Regions from separate parts of the Metabacillus elymi genome, predicted to be linked through region 2. Evidence: riboswitches for the same ligand, from Rfam matches in the RefSeq annotation. Region 2 holds a riboswitch; each other region holds the start of a gene.
The links. A riboswitch is a leader RNA that binds a small molecule or an ion and turns the genes downstream of it on or off. The one in region 2 is predicted to bind S-adenosylmethionine.
Positions count from the first base shown of each region.

Region 1: another riboswitch for S-adenosylmethionine. It lies ahead of HUW50_RS04850 (methionine ABC transporter ATP-binding protein); the one in region 2 lies ahead of mtnK (S-methyl-5-thioribose kinase).
Region 3: another riboswitch for S-adenosylmethionine. It lies ahead of HUW50_RS13430 (bifunctional homocysteine S-methyltransferase/methylenetetrahydrofolate reductase); the one in region 2 lies ahead of mtnK (S-methyl-5-thioribose kinase).
Region 4: another riboswitch for S-adenosylmethionine. It lies ahead of HUW50_RS23925 (2-hydroxyacid dehydrogenase); the one in region 2 lies ahead of mtnK (S-methyl-5-thioribose kinase).

Region 1 covers NZ_CP055263.1:988,444-992,662, reverse strand. Annotated here, with positions in the region: gene HUW50_RS04860 (SCP2 sterol-binding domain-containing protein) at 98-415, shown strand; gene HUW50_RS04855 (O-acetylhomoserine aminocarboxypropyltransferase/cysteine synthase family protein) at 557-1,870, shown strand; SAM riboswitch class I at 2,238-2,346, shown strand; gene HUW50_RS04850 (methionine ABC transporter ATP-binding protein) at 2,480-3,505, shown strand; gene HUW50_RS04845 (methionine ABC transporter permease) at 3,498-4,166, shown strand; gene HUW50_RS04840 (MetQ/NlpA family ABC transporter substrate-binding protein) at 4,178-4,219, shown strand, end outside.
Region 2 covers NZ_CP055263.1:3,935,354-3,939,572, forward strand. Annotated here, with positions in the region: gene HUW50_RS18060 (hypothetical protein) at 125-277, shown strand; gene mtnA (S-methyl-5-thioribose-1-phosphate isomerase) at 334-1,386, opposite strand; gene mtnK (S-methyl-5-thioribose kinase) at 1,551-2,744, opposite strand; SAM riboswitch class I at 2,850-3,006, opposite strand; gene HUW50_RS18075 (carbon-nitrogen family hydrolase) at 3,146-3,934, opposite strand; gene HUW50_RS18080 (pyridoxal phosphate-dependent aminotransferase) at 4,037-4,219, shown strand, end outside.
Region 3 covers NZ_CP055263.1:2,817,927-2,822,145, forward strand. Annotated here, with positions in the region: gene metH (methionine synthase) at 1-200, opposite strand, end outside; gene HUW50_RS13430 (bifunctional homocysteine S-methyltransferase/methylenetetrahydrofolate reductase) at 193-2,046, opposite strand; SAM riboswitch class I at 2,149-2,419, opposite strand; gene HUW50_RS27540 (hypothetical protein) at 2,448-2,501, shown strand; gene HUW50_RS13435 (YajQ family cyclic di-GMP-binding protein) at 2,667-3,158, opposite strand; gene HUW50_RS13440 (CvfB family protein) at 3,340-4,200, shown strand.
Region 4 covers NZ_CP055263.1:5,185,021-5,189,239, forward strand. Annotated here, with positions in the region: gene HUW50_RS23920 (molybdopterin-containing oxidoreductase family protein) at 1-1,523, opposite strand, end outside; SAM riboswitch class I at 1,684-1,773, shown strand; gene HUW50_RS23925 (2-hydroxyacid dehydrogenase) at 1,903-2,904, shown strand; gene HUW50_RS23930 (FGGY-family carbohydrate kinase) at 2,920-4,219, shown strand, end outside.

The sequences.
Region 1 (4,219 bases), 2.8 Mb from region 2:
GAATAAATAAGCAGAAACTGTCGACTTATTAATAAAGGATTCTTCCGTGATTCAATGAAGTTATTAAATAGCTTGATTGATATCGGAGGTTTTTTTTATGTATATGACAACGTTTATTTCTAATTTTAATAAAGCTCGGTTTTTAACTCCAATACTTTTGAATCAAACTCTAATAGTAGAAATAAAACCTCAGCAAGAGATTAGTCATTTTATTGAACTATCATCAAAAGGGGCTAAAACGTTACATACTCAACCTTCGAAAATTGACTTTGTCATGGAAGGAGAAGGCTATGACCTCGAACAAGTATTATTAAACACTGTAAGCTTAAAGCAATTAATTGCTTTTGGGAAAATTACGATCAAAGGGTCTTATCGTAATTTTTTAAAATTCGAGGCAATCATAAAGTTAAGTTGATAAGGGGAAATCCTTGAATCTGAAGTTTGAAATCGTTTACTATATAGGTAGACTAATAGGTATAGGAATTTGCATCTTAGAATTCAAAACCAACAGTGAAGTATTTTTTGATAAATACATCTTGTAATAGGAGGAGTTAAGATGCAAGAGAAAAATTACCGGCCTGAAACGGTCACAATTCACGGAGGGCTAAAGAAAGATTCAATGACAGGTGCCAGGTCTGTGCCTATTTATCAATCAAATGCTTACTTATTTGAGAATACTGAGCACGCAGCTAACCTCTTTGGTTTAAAAGAACCAGGATATATTTATACCCGAATTCACAATCCAACTTCAACTGTTTTTGAAGAAAGAATTGCACAGCTTGAAGGTGGCATAGGTAGCTTAGCGGTATCTAGTGGAATGGCGGCGATTACACTTTCGGTTTTAAATATTGCTGGAGCAGGTGATGAAATTGTATCTGCTTCAACATTATACGGGGGAACTTACAATCTTTTTGCAAATACTTTACCGAAATATGGAATAGATACAGTGTTTGTTGATCCGAAAAATCCTGAAAACTTCCGTTCTGCTATTTCACCTAAAACAAAAGCTATATTCGCTGAAACCATTGGAAATCCAAGTTTAGATGTACTTGATATTGAAGCTGTCGCGAATATAGCTCATGAAGCTGGGATTCCGTTAATTGTAGATAATACATTTGCTACACCTTATCTTTGCCGGCCGATTGAACATGGTGCAGATATCGTTATCCACTCAGCAACAAAATGGTTATTAGGAAATGGGACAACTCTAGGAGGAGTAATCGTTGATGGTGGGAAGTTTGATTGGAATAACCCTAAATTCCCTGGTTTTACGACCCCTGATCCGAGTTATCATGATCTAGTATATGCAGAAGCATTAGGCGAGCAGGCATTCATTATTAAAGCTAGAGTTCAATTGCTAAGAGACTTAGGTCCCGCAATTAGCCCATATAATGCATTCCAATTCACACTAGGTTTAGAAACTCTTCATGTTCGAATGAAAGAGCATGTTGCTAATGCTAGAAAGATGGTTAAGTATTTAGTGCAGCACCCTTCTGTTGAATGGGTTCTATATCCTGAACTTTCGGATCATCCTGCAAAAGATTTAGCAGCAAAATATTTACCTAATGGTGCTGGATCCGTTATCGTTTTCGGAATAAAGGGTGGACGAGAGGCAGGAGCTGCTGTTATTAATAATGTAGAACTGTGGTCACACGTTGCGAACGTAGGGGATGCAAAAAGTTTGATCATCCATCCTGCTAGTACAACCCATCAACAGTTAAATACAGAGGACTTAAAAAGATCGGGAGTAACGGAGGACTTAATTCGCTTATCGGTTGGAATAGAGCATATTCAAGATATCATCGATGATCTTGATCAAGCTATTTACAAAGCAACTGGCGTTAAGGGAACCGAAAGTGTACATATTTAAATATTGAATATAAAGGGATGACTTTCATGCAAAGTCATCCCTTTTTTACCAGGAAATTATAAAATTCGTTGAATTGTGGATAAGTGCACGACATTCAGCTCCAGCGCCTAGCCCCGACAAGCATAAGCTAATTTAGAATTGAAGGCAAAAAACGCCTTCTATTCTAAATCATCTTATGCTTGTCGGGGCTGATCAAGGCGCTTGCGCTTTTGTTCCTGGAGTTATCCTATAATAGTTTATCACTAAAATAAAATGCAATTTTTAGAAAAAAGAGAATTTGTTTGACATGATTTTTAATTGCATGATACAATCACAAACGTACTTAAGCTCACTAAAATTTAATTTAACTTTAATTATATACGTAGTTCTCTTATCAAGAGAGGTGGAGGGAAGTGCCCTATGAAGCCCGGCAACCATCAACATTTGTTGAAGTGGTGCCAATTCACACAAAGCTGTTTAGCTTTGAGAGATGAGAGAAAGGACATTTTTGTGCCTTTCTGCTCATTGCAGAAGGGTTTTTTTCTTTATCAAAATACTATATTGCAACATGAATTTTCCATAAAAGTGATAGATTGAAGTGAGGTATTCGAACTGAAAGAAGGTGACAACTTGATTACATTAAAGAATGTTAATAAAGTTTATCAAACAAAATCAGGTAATGTAACGGCTGTTAATAATGTGAATCTAAAAATTGATAAGGGTGAAATTTTCGGGATTATTGGATATAGTGGAGCGGGTAAAAGTTCACTAATCCGGTTGTTGAATGGACTAGAAAAACCAACCAGTGGTGATATTAGCGTTGCTGGTAGTCAAATAGATTCAATTGGTGGAGTGAAATTACGAAAAGCGCGTTTAGAAATAAGTATGATTTTTCAGCATTTCAATCTTTTATGGTCTCGAACAGTGAGAGAAAATATTGCTTTTCCATTAGAAATTGCAGGTGTAAAAAGAGCTGAACGTTTGAAACGAGTGGATGAGCTGATCAAGCTTGTAGGACTTGAAGGTCGTGAGAATGCATATCCCTCACAATTAAGTGGTGGGCAAAAGCAACGTGTAGGAATTGCGCGAGCATTGGCTAATAACCCTAAAGTATTATTATGTGATGAAGCTACATCAGCTTTAGATCCCCAAACAACGGATTCTATATTAGATTTGCTTGTAGATATTAATAAACGACTTGGACTTACAATTGTGCTGATTACTCATGAGATGCATGTTATACGAAAAATATGTCATCGTGTAGCTGTGATGGAAAATGGGGAGGTAGTTGAAGAAGGGGATGTACTCGACGTTTTTAAGCATCCTAAACAACCAATTACTAAGCGCTTTGTGAAACAAGTTACAGAACCAGAGGAAACGAATGAAGTAGTGGCAAATCTTTTAGAGAATTATCCAAAGGGTAAGGTTATTCAATTAACCTTTGTTGGTGAATCAGCAGAGCAACCATTGATAACAAATCTAATTAGAAAGTTTGCAATCGATGTGAATATTTTACAAGGGAAGATTTCACAAACACAAAGTGGATCATATGGAAGTCTGTTTATTCATTTAGATGGAGATGAACAAGAATTAAATCGAGCATTAGAGTTTATTTATAATCAACACATTGAGGTGGAGGTGATTGCCAATGCTTGAACAGCTTCTACCTGAAGTAGATTGGGAAAAGGTTTGGCTTGCAACAAAGGAAACAATCTATATGACAAGCTTATCGGTTGTGGCGACATTTATTTTAGGAATTATTCTAGGTTTACTGTTATTTTTAACAGCAAAGGGAAACATATGGGAAAGTAAGTATGTTAATAATCTAGTTGCAGGAATTGTTAACATATTTAGATCAATACCATTTATTATTTTAATTATTTTATTATTACCTTTTACAAAAGTACTTGTTGGAACAATACTCGGTGCAAATGCCGCATTACCAGCGTTAATAATCGGGGCAGCTCCTTTTTATGGGCGCATGGTCGAGATTGCTTTAAGGGAAATTGATAAAGGTGTCATTGAAGCTGCTAAATCTATGGGTGCTAAAACAAGCACAATTATTTGGAAGGTCCTTTTACCCGAAGCGATGCCAGCGTTAGTTTCTGGTATTACAGTTACCGCTATTGCGTTAATAGGGTATACAGCAATGGCAGGTGCTATTGGTGCTGGTGGATTAGGGAATCTAGCATTTATGGAAGGTTTTAACCGTGGGAATAATCAAGTAACATTAATAGCAACGGTTATCATATTAATTTTCGTGTTTATCATCCAAATTATTGGAGATATCATAACTAAATCAATTGACAAACGATAGGAGGAAGAACGATGAAAAAAGCTTTATTAGCAATTATATTTACGATTTTTACA
Region 2 (4,219 bases):
CTATAGAAATAAAATATTGATTTGACAAGATTCACAAGCCCTAACTTGTCACCATTTTAGCTACGTAACATATTATTTGAGTAAGGGAAAAAAGTTGCGTATGGTAAAGAAAGGGGCAAGCAAGATGTGGATTCATAAACGTCCAAAAAAGGTTTATTTCTATGCATCGTTATTTTCAAAGCTTCATATCATTTCAGAAGCTGAAAAAAAAGGGTTGTTAGAAAAAATGGAAGCATCAGGGAGCAAGTATGAGTCAAAGTATCAAAAAAAATTCTAAAAAGTAAAAACCTTAGCCCGTTAAAAATGGAGGACTAAGGTTTTTGCTTTGTCAATTTAGAGAGTAAATAATTCAGAAATTAATACTTGATAATCACCAGAAAGAATCCCTTTTTCTGTAATGATTCCTGTTATTAGTTCGGAAGGTGTGACGTCAAATGCAGGGTTAAATACTTTTACACCCTCTGGAGCAATGCGTACACCATTAACCTCAGTTACTTCTTCCGGATTACGCTCCTCAATTGGAATTTTATTACCATCTGAAATAGAAGGATCAAATGTAGATAGAGGTGCTGCTACATAAAATGGAATGTTAAAAGATTTTGCCAATAGTGCTAAATTGAATGTACCGATTTTGTTTGCCGTATCACCATTAGCTGCAATACGGTCAGCACCCACAATAATAGCTGAGATTTTTTTTGACTTAATTGTATGTGCCGCCATGTTGTCAGTAATTAATGTAACATCAACATCAGCCTGCATAAGTTCCCATGTTGTTAATCGTGCACCTTGGAAAACCGGACGGGTTTCACAAGCAAAGACACTTAATGCTTTGTTTTTTTCCTTTGCTAAATAAAATGGAGCTAAAGCTGTTCCATATTTTGCCGTTGCGATTGACCCAGCATTACAAATTGTCATAATGCGATCACCATCGTTAAAAACTGAGAGTGCGTGTTCTCCAATTAATCGACAAACCTCTTCGTCTTCTACCTGAATTTGAATTGCTTCATGTACGAGCTTTGTTTTAGCCTCATTGATGGATTTCGTTTCAACTAAACTAGTAACCAATCTGTCTAAAGCCCATACTAAATTCACAGCAGTTGGTCTTGAGCTAGCTAAATAATCTCGGTTTTGTTTAAGATTAAGCTGAAAAGCCTCAAGTGAATTAGATTGATCTTGTAAGGCTGATAATGCTAGGCCATATGCTGCAGTAATCCCAATAGCAGGAGCACCTCTTACTTTTAAGGTTTGAATTGCCTCCCAGACAGCTTCTATCGTTGTTAATTCAAGATATTCTGTTACATGCGGAATTTTTTGCTGATTTAATAGGGAGATTGATTCATCCTTCCAAATAACTGAACGAGGAATCGTAAATTTTGTTGTTGCCATGCTCAATAACTCCTTTATTTTTTACTAATTCTCTAAAAGCTAATTGCGATGATTGTTAATTTTAGATAATTCATACTATCAAGCCTAATTTGCTTATTTACTTAGTTTTAAACTCTTTAAATTGCTTTAAGGATCCAAAAGGGACAAACTATTTAGAAATAGACTTATTGATTTACAGTTTGTTTCACATAGTCTTTAAATTGAGTTGGATCTTTAATTGTTTTTTGATTTTTTATAAGTTCACTACCTATTGTAAGAGCAAGTTGTTTTATTGAAATTCTTTTTTCATATGGCTGAATTGAATCAAGGTCAGCTACATGTGCTAGACCAATTGTACGGCGGATGATTTCACAACCAGCAAAACCAACTGCTTCTTCGAAAATTTCTGATAATACATGTTCTAAATATCCGTCAACTTTCGTGAAGATCTCAAGACCATCATTTTTCCAAGCTTTCGAAAACTCTTCTACAAAAACATTCCAAGTTGTTTCGATATGTGTGAAAAGCACTTCCTGGTTTTCAACATCTCGTGAAATTGCATTTAACAGGAAATTTCCGAATACCTGGCCTACATCAAAACCGATCGGTCCGAAGTAAGCAAATTCAGGATCAATCACTTTCGTTTCCTTATCATCAGCAAAAATGCTTCCAGTATGTAAGTCACCATGGACAAGTGCTTCAGCTTTTGTAAGAAATTTCTGTTTAAGCTTAGCAACTTCTAACTTGAGAGCTTGATCTTGCCATATTTGTTCAACATCTTGCCCGAGCTCTGGTTCAAAATCATTTGTGTCGTGGTCGAAGAATGGATCTGTGAAAACAAGATCTTCAGTTATTTTGCAAAGATCAGGATTGATAAACTGTTTGACTAATGATTTTTTATAATGTTGATTAACAGCATAGTCGGATGTGTAAAATAAAGTTTTAGCTAAAAATTCTCCGATATGTTTTGAAAGCAGGAGTAAATCTTTACCTTCAATGAGTGCAGCTCGAGATATTTGAAGGCGTGATAAGTCCTCCATTATCGTAATGGCAAGCTTTTCATCGGAGTAAAAAACCTTTGGTACATACTGAGGAACAAATTCCGCTTGTTTTAATAATGCATGTGTTTCGATACGGGCACGATCTAATGTTAATGGCCAGCTTTCACCTACTACCTTTGCATATGGAAGTGCTTGTTTAATGATGATACTTTCTTCTGTTTTACTATCTTTAACTTTGAAAACGAGATTTAAGTTTCCATCTCCAATTTCATTGCAAAGTAGATTACTATTTTCTTCGAATAGTTGTAATCGTTTAGCTAGAGCGATTGCACCACTTTCAGTTAATGGTTCATATACAGATGACTTTTTAGTAGACATAATAATACCTCCAAATATTAGTAGTTTGATTGATGGAGGCTTTTCTTTAGAAAATAAGAAAAGCCCCTTTCAGTATGAAAGAGGCTTGAAGGCGTCGCTTCGCACCTCTCATCTGTCAGAAAGATCGCCTTTCTGATGGAATTAGCACCGTGCCCTATTGGAATATTCCAAGGTGAATAGAATCACCCCATTTTGCAATGGTAGTATGGTCGGTTGCTGCGGCGTCATAGGGCCAAGTCCCTCTGCCAACTCTTGATAAGAGATCAATATGGATAAACATTAAAAAATTAATGTTTACTAAATTACGTTATTTTTAGAACATTTTCGCTATTAAGAAAATGTAATGCTTGATTAGCATGTTACCAATGATTATTTGGATTTGTCAACAGTTAATATGAAAATCACTTATAATAGTCAGGAAGTCGGTCTTCAAATACAGGAATTTGCCCTCTTACTTGTTTGACTGTTTCAACATCGATTTCTGCTGAAATGAAACCAGTGTTTTCGTCAGCCTCTGCGATAATCGTACCCCAAGGATCGATTATCATGGAATGACCAGCAAATTCGTTATTAGGATCAGAGCCTGATCGATTACAAGCTACAACATAACATTGGTTTTCGATTGCACGACTTAAAAGCAATGTTCTCCAATGATTTAGTCGAGGTAAAGGCCATTCAGCTACTACAAATAGAATCTCTGCTCCTTTTGTTGTATGAGCACGAATCCATTCCGGAAAACGAATATCATAGCAAATTACACCAGCACTTTTTATTCCATTGATTTCGAATAATCCTTTTGCAGTTCCTGCAGTTAAGTAATGATGTTCATCCATTAATTTGAATAAGTGGAGTTTACTATATTCATGAACAAACTCACCTTGGTTGTTCATGATGTACATCGTGTTGGTGACATTGTCCTGCATCTTTTTAGCAACAGACCCACCGATGATGTTAACATGGTATTTTTTTGCGAGTTGGGAAAGAAATTGTTTCGTTTTTTCCCCTTTTTCATCGGCTATCACATCTAAGCGAGTAAGGTCATAGCCTGTTGTCCAAAGCTCAGGTAAAACGATGATCGCTGGATTATCCTTTTCTACTGCAACAGCTACTTTTTCCTCTACTTGCTGATAGTTGAATGCGGGATCACCGAATTTAATATCAAGTTGTATACAAGTAATGACAGGTTTCAATCAAAATCACACCTTCATTTTTAAATTTTACTTTACAAGTTGATTCTAACAATATATTATTTGTGACTAGAATTTCAAGAATTTTTTGAGAAGGTGTTAAAAATGAAAACCTTTAAACAATCACAATTATTAGAAACATTACCGAAGCAATTCTTTGCAAGTCTAGTTGAAAAGGTAAATAAAATTATTGCACAGGGTCATGATGTTATTAATCTAGGTCAAGGAAATCCAGATCAGCCTACACCTGATCATATTGTTAAAGCCATGCAAAATGCAGTGGAAAAA
Region 3 (4,219 bases), 1.1 Mb from region 2:
ATATCTGAGCCTGCTTCAAGATAGGCTTCATGAATCATTTCAATTGTTTTCGGTGCTGTTAAAGTTAAATATTCATTACAGCCTTCGTAGTCTTCACCACCAAAATCATCAGGTGTAAGATCAGCAGCTTGAATCATTGTACCCATTGCACCGTCAAGTACAAGTATCCGTTTTTTTATTTCATTTTTGATGCTACACATGTGTAATCTTCCTTTCAGCCAGTTGTTTTTCCTTCTCATGGATGTAATTGGTTAGCTCCACTGTAAGGTCGTACTGTAAAAATGGAGTTATTAAATAAATTCCATTAAATAAATCAAATGCTGTATCAATAAGATCCTTTGCAATGGCTAAGCCCTCTTGGCGGGCTTGTTCCTTATCTGTTCCAGCTGCTGCCATTTTTTCACGAATCGAATCTGAAAGTTTAATTCCAGGAATTTCATTATGAATAAATTCTGCGTTACGGCTTGATGTCAATGGCATGATCCCGATGTAAATAGGTGCTTTTAAGTTTCTGGTTTCCTCATATACATCGACAATTTGCTGACTTGAATAAAGAGGTTGTGAGATAAAATAATCTGCACCATGGGCAATTTTCTTTTCAAGTCTGACAACAGCCTTATCTAAGTGACGAACATTTGGATTAAAGGCAGCCGCAACTGAGAAGTTGGTTTTTTCACCTAATGGTTTACCGGAGTAAGAGACACCTTCATTGAATTGTTTAATTAAACTGATTAAATCAAACGAAGAGACATCATAAACAGAAGTTGCCCCAGGGAAATCACCAATTTTTGAAGGGTCACCAGTAATTGCTAGTACATCAGATAGTCCTAATGAATGTAAACCCATTAAATGAGACTGTAAGCCAATTAAGTTTCGATCACGACATGTAATATGAATTAATGCTCTGCCACCTGTTTTTTCTTTTGCGAGTATTCCGGCAGCTAGGTTACTTACCCGTGGAGAAGCAAGCGAGTTATCTGCAAGAGTCAAAGCATCGATACCTGCATGATGAAGCGCTTGTGCCCCTTCAAGGAATTTATTCATTCCAAGCTTCTTCGGTGGGTCAAGCTCAACAATAACTGAACGTTTTTCCTTTACAATCTCCTGAAGTGGAGGAAGTGTGTCAGTATTACTAGATGTGATATTTACTTGTACTTGCTTCGGAACTCTTACCTTTTTATCTGTAACAGGAGCAAGATGCCCTACAGCTTCAGCGATTGCTTGAATGTGTTTTGGTGTTGTTCCACAACAGCCACCAATTAGGCGAACACCTTGGTCTCTAAATTTCAGAGCGCTCTCCTTAAAGTAACCTTCATCAGATTCATAAACAAGACGACCTTCATTTAAAGCAGGTAAGCTACTGTTCGGGAATACAGATAGATAGGCTGACTCAAGAAGCGGAACCTCCTCAAGAGATTGAATCATATGGTATGGACCTAAACGACAGTTTAAGCCAATTACATTTGCACCAAGCTCTTCGAGAGTTGAAAAAGCATCTGTTAATGCTGTTCCATCTTGTAAAACACCTGCTTCATGGAGGGATACATTGGCAATGATTGGTTTATTTGTTTCCTTTTTTGCAATTTGGAGTACTGTTTTCATTTCCTCTAAATCATAGTAGGTTTCAAGTAATAGGCCGTCTACATCTTCATTTAGTAAGATAAACAACTGCTCTCTAAAATTGCGTTTAATTTCTTCAAGTGTATGGGCACTTTTTTTGAAGGAACGAACTCCGCCAATAGTTCCAAATACATACGTCGAAGAAGTAGCTGCTCGTTTGGCAATTTCAACAGCAGTTTTGTTAATTTGTCTAATTTCATCCTCTAGGCCGTAACGTGAGAGTTTAATATCATTTGCCCCATAGGTGTTCGTCTGAATTAGGTTAGCACCGGCTTGAATATATGCTTGATGAACGCGCTTGACATCATCAGGTTTTGATAGGTTTAATTCTTCAAAACAACGATCAACACCATGGGAATAAAGCATTGTTCCCATTGCACCGTCCCCAATTAAAATCTTACTTTTTAAGTCTTCCAAAAAGCTCATAGAAAAGCCTCCGATCTATGTAGTAGTGTGAGGAGAAAAGATGAATCGAAATAATAATAAAAAAAGCCCTCTTAAGAAGAAGGCTGAATGATTCAAAGCTTCCCCTTATCTTTCAAGCATCTTACATGCTTAGCTGGAATTAGCACCTTGGCACTCGGAGGATAAGTAGGATAGATTAAATTGTTTAGAAAGGTTGTAAACCATACTGTTGTTTGTTTTCTATCCGCACCTGCAAGCTTTGTAGATGCGGATAGAAAACAACTTAAGGTTTATTTTCTTCTTTGAACAATCAACTAAAATCCAGGTCTTCACTCGTTATGGACCGGTTGCTGAAGCTTCATAGGGCCAGTCCCTCAGCTTCTCTTGATAAGATATGAAATTATTGTATTTACTTTAATATATTGAAAAGTGTTACAACTAATTTATCTAATATTATGAAAAATATCAATAGTTAAATGATATTTTTCATAATATTAAGTGTGGGAAAAGGTGGTAATCAAGTTTTGAAACGTAAAAAAGGCAGTTCATGTGACAACGATTTGTTTGATGAACTGCCTGGGAAAATCATATAAGATTACTTTGGGTAGGAACTTTGACATCCAGCTCCAGCGCTTTTGTTTTTAGCGATAATTAATAAACTGTACGTCAATTGGCAGGTCAGCTTCTCTTATTGCAGCAATGACTTGTTGTAAATCGTCTCGGCTTTTTCCTGTTACACGAATTTGATCATCTTGAATTTGAGTTTTCACCTTTAAGCCAGCGTTTTTAATAAGCGTATTTATTTTTTTGGCATTGTCTTTATCAATCCCAGAAACTAATTCTGCTCTTTGACGAACTGTTCCACCTGAGGCATTCTCAATTTTTTTATACGAAATATTTTTAATTGGTACATTTCGTTTAACAAGTTTTGATAATAGGACATCTTTTAGTTGGTCTAGCTTATACTCATCGTCTGAGACTAAAACTAGTTCTTCTTTTTCTAATGATATATTACTTTTGCTCCCTTTGAAATCATAACGAGTAGCAATTTCTTTCATTGCTATACTAATTGCATTTGTCACTTCAGGGAATTCAATTTTGGATACAATATCAAATGAACTATCTTTCGCCATATTAATCCTCCATTACGTATATAATATGGTTAGATTATAGTAAAATAAAACAATGTTCACAACTTTTTAAACGCTCAGGTGATTATTGAGTATAATTGTTTGCTGAAAACGACGTATAAATGATGAGAAAGTGAGAACTAATAATATTTTCACTTAAATGATGAAAGGAACGATAAATGATATGATGCCAGGCACATTTGCAATATTAACGATAGATGAAAAGGTTGATTATGGATACTTCTTAACAGATGGAGATGAGCGTGTACTATTACATAAAAGCGAAGTGATAGGAGAAATCGAGGTTGGAGAAAAAATTGAGGTCTTTTTCGTGATTGATGCTCAAGAACGATTGTATGCAACAATGAAAAAACCACTGATTACGGATCAATCATATGGTTGGGTCGAAGTGGTAGATGTAGTAGATGATATGGGGGCATTTGTGGATATTGGCTTGAGTAAGGATGCTCTTGTTGCAATGGATCACCTCCCGTTTTTAAGAGAAGTATGGCCTAAACCAGGGGACAAGCTTTATTGTACATTAAAGGTTTCAGGAAATGGCCGTTTTTTTGTTCGCCTAGCGACAGAGGAAATTGTTGAACCTCTCTTTAAAGATGCTGATCGTTCGTTGTTTAATAAAGAAATATCAGGAACTGTCTACAGAATGATTGTAGCAGGTTCATTCATATTAACTGAAGAAGGCTATAAAGGTTTTATCCATTCCTCACAGCGAACCGTTGAGCCGCGTTTAGGTGAAACAGTAACAGGACGAGTTATTGACGTGAAGGAAGATGGGACTCTTAACGTCAGTTTATTGCCTCGTAAGCATGAGGCATTGAGTGGTGATGCAGAACGAATTTATGGTTATATGCAAGAAAGAGGCGGAGCTATGCCTTTCAATGATAAAAGTGATCCAGATGATATATATGAACGATTTGAACTAAGTAAAGGTGCGTTTAAACGAGCTTTAGGGCATTTAATGAAAAATGGTAGAGTTTATCAAAAAGATGGCTGGACATATTTTAAAGAACAGCAGGATCAATAAAAATAACAAAACGTCCTCC
Region 4 (4,219 bases), 1.2 Mb from region 2:
TTTTCATGGCATTTGTCTGGTAAATAAGGGTTCGATAAATTGCTTAGAGCTTGTTGAATTAATTCTTCATCTGAATCCTTAAATGCTTGTTCATCGTATCCCATTGCATGAGCAAGAAGTCTGAATACCTCTGTATTAGATTTACTTTCTCCAAATGATGAAATGACAGGTTCCTGCAGATGGATATAGTTATGCCAGTAAGACGTATAAAAATCAGTATTTTCAAAAGCTGAAGTAGCAGGTAAAACAATGTCTGCAAACATAGCTGTTTCCGTTAAAAACAAGTCATGAACGACAGTGAATAAATCTTCACGAGCAAGACCCTCACGTACCTTATTAGCATCTGGAGTCACAACAGCTGGGTTGCTTCCATATATGAACAATGAGCGAATGGGCTCTTCTGTTTCAAGTAACGCTTTACCTAATTGGTTCATATTTATTGTTCGAGTTTGCTTTTTCATAAGATCTGGTCGTTGCAGCGCTTTTGTATTATGGGCTAAATAGGCAGAGTTTGATTTCAGAGCTCCCCCACCCTTCAGAGCCCACTGTCCTGTTAGTGCAGGTAAACACGCAATTGTCCTAACAATCATTCCACCATTATCATGATGCTGAAGTCCATTTCCAATTCTTATCATCGAAGGAGAGGTCTCTCCGTACATCCGAGCTAACGTATAAATGTCTTCTACAGAAACTCCTGTAATATCTGAAACCATTTGTGGATCATAGTTCTTAACATGTTCTTCTAGTTCTTCATAACCAACTGTATACTCTTTTAAAAATGATCGATTAACAAGCTTTTCTTTATATAAAACATGCATAATCCCTAATGCGAGCGCTCCATCCGTACCAGGGAGAATCGGAATAAACCAATCTGCCATTCTTCCAGTTTGATTTTTATGGACATCTATGACAACAATTTTTGCGCCATTTTTTTTAGCCCTTTGTGCGATCGTCATTTGGTGCATATTTGTACTAACAGCGTTTATTCCCCACATTATAAATAGCTTAGTTTCCGTCATTTCCTCTGGATCAGTGCCGTAACTTCCCCCCATTGTGTAGCTATAACCTTTCGAACCAGCAACTGAACAAATAGACCGGTCAAGTTGACTTGACCCTAAACGATGAAAGAAGCGGCGATCCATTCCTTCTGCATTAATATTTCCCATATTGCCGTAAAAACTGTATGGAAGAATTGATTCTGATCCTTCATTTGAGATTAGTTTTTTCCAATGATTTGTAATCGTTTCGATTGCCTCTTGCCAGCTAATTGGGTGAAATTTGCCCTCTCCCTTTTCGCCAATACGTTTCAAAGGTGTTTTAATTCTCTTTTGATCATAGATGCGTTCACCCATGTTCCGCACTTTATTGCAAATATTCCCTTTCGTAACAGGATGTTCAGGATCACCTTCGATTTTAACGATTTTTCCTTCTTTTTTGTGTATCAGTAATCCGCACTGATCTGGACAGTCAAGTGAACAAACTGAAGGCACAACACCATCTTCTATATTTATATATTCCTGCATAACTAGTATCCTTTCATGAAAAAATTGCTTTATAAATTATAACATATCGAACCAATCTTTAGAAAGTTTAGAAAATAGATTGACTTACCTATAATTTTTATTTAATATTTAATACATTGTCTAAATATATAAACAATTTAATCAATTAAATATTTTGTTATTTCTATTAAGAGAGGTGGAGGGACTGGCCCGTCGAAACCTCGGCAACATAATGTGCCAATTCCAGCAAGCATTGCTTGAAAGATAGAAAGAGCTGCCCTTATAGTTTATTGTGAGAACGATAATAAATAACCATCTCTTTCCAACATTTTGGGAAGAGATTTTTTTATTTTTTTGAATTAAAGGGTTGTTTTCAAAGCAAAAAGAGGAGATGAAGAAAATGAATGTCTTAGTAACAGCACCGTATAACGACGAAGGTCTAGTCAAATTAAAGGAACTTTTTGGCGATTGTACCTATCGCTGTTGGAAAGAGAATGGTAGAGCCTATAACGAAGCTGAGTTAATCGCTCTATTAAAAGAATCAAAGGCCGAGGGATTAATAGCTGAGTTAGATAAAGTGACTGAAAATGTATTTGCAGAAGTACCTGAATTGAAATTTGTTGGTGTGTGTCGTGGCATGCCTTCCAATGTTGATGTTGAAGCTGCAACCAAAAGAGGAATTCCGGTATTTTATACCCCCGCTCGAAATGCACAAGCAGTTGCTGAATTGTTCATTGGCAATCTCATTACTTTCTATAGACATACAATCGCCTCCTCTGAATGGTTGAAGCAGGAAAAATGGGATGGAGACTACTTGCAAGCATATTTAAAGTTCAAAGGAAATGAGATTACAGGAAAAACTATTGGAATGGTAGGATTCGGTGCCGTTGGTCAGAGAATTGCTTCTGTTCTTGAAAGTTTTCAATGCAGCATTCAATACTATGATCCATATGTTGAAAGCCAAAATCCCAACCATACTCGTGTATCCTTGGATGAGGTTTTTTCAACTAGTGATGTCGTATCTATTCACCTACCTCGTACCGAAGAAACAATCGGAATGATAGATGAACATTATTTAGGACTTATGAAGGAAGAAGCAATCTTAGTAAATACGTCAAGAGCAGTTGTCGTTAAGCGAGATGCACTTGTTCATGTCTTAAAAGAAGGTAAAATTCGTGGGGCTATTTTAGATGTATTTTATCATGAACCACCAGATAAAAGTGATTATGAAATCATCAAATTGCCAAATGTTTTAGCTACCCCCCACCTTGCTGGTGCAAGTTATGAGGTTGAGGATCATCACGTATCGATTATGAATCAAGCGTTAACGAAGTGGTATATAAAACGTACTCTTGACGTTCCGACAATCTATAATCAAAAAAGTCTAAATGTAAAGTCATAGAAAGAAGTGAATAAAGTGACATTAAAACAAGGTTATTTAGTATTTGATATTGGCACAGGAAATGCTAGAGTAGCAATTGTTGCGACTACAGGTGAGGTTATAGCTGTCGAAAGAGAGGATATTCAGTATGAAACCGAATCTCTTTATCCAGATAGTCGTTACTTTTCACCTGATTTACTTTGGAAACAACTTATTTTTTTGGCGAAAAATGTAATTACTCGTGCACCTTATATTTCAATCAAGGCTATTACCTCGACAAGTCAGCGCCAAGGGATTGTCTTACAGGACCGGGATGGAAACTCATTTATCGGCTTACCAAACATTGATAATCGTGGTCGTGAATGGGAACGCACATTGCCAGATCCAGAAATTATCTTTAAAACAACTGGTAGGTTACCTTCTGCATTGTTTTCGGCTTTAAAGCTTGTTGCCCTTAAGAACCGACAGCCTATGTTATGGGATAAAATCGATACATTTACTAGTATTAGTGACTGGATTACTTATAAATTAAGTGGTGTCTTAGTCTATGAGCCATCCCAGGCAACAGAATCACTGCTATATGATGTTCAAAAAACAGATTGGTCTGATGTGATGTGTGAACAATTTGGGATTTCTAGAAAGTTTTTACCAGAAATTAAAGCATCTGGCACAATACTTGGTGAAATAACACCAACAATCGCAAATGAGTTAGGGTTAAAGCAGGATGTTTTGATTATTGTCGGTGGCGGAGATACTCAACTCGCAATTGAAAGTACATTTGCCGAAAATCGAGATGTCGTCATTGTATCAGGTACAACCACCCCTATTTGCAAAATGACAAATGAATATCGAGTGGATCATGAAAAAAGAGCTTGGACGAATGCTTATACACAAAAAAATACATGGCTACTTGAAACGAATCCAGGGATTACCGGACTAAATTATCAAAAATTAAAAGCTATTTTCTATCCTAATGAAAGTTATCAACAAATGGAAGATGAAATGAGTAAGCTCGAGAACATTGATTGTGTATCAGCGTTAGGTATGTATCTTACTGATGAGAAGAATGCTTCAAAGAAAGGCGGATTTATTTTCAATACTCCATTAGCACATGACTTAACTCGCGCTCATTTTGTCGCTTCTGCTTTATGGGAAATTGCTTGCACAATCAGGTGGCATTATGATCAATTATGTGAAGTAAGTTCTTTCGATTTACCATATGTGTGGGCATGTGGCGGCGGTTTTCAAAGTAGAACTTTAGCAAAATTTGTAGCCAATCTCTTACAAAAAGACGTATATATTCGTCAAGGATACAGTCAAGCATCTGCTGTTGGTG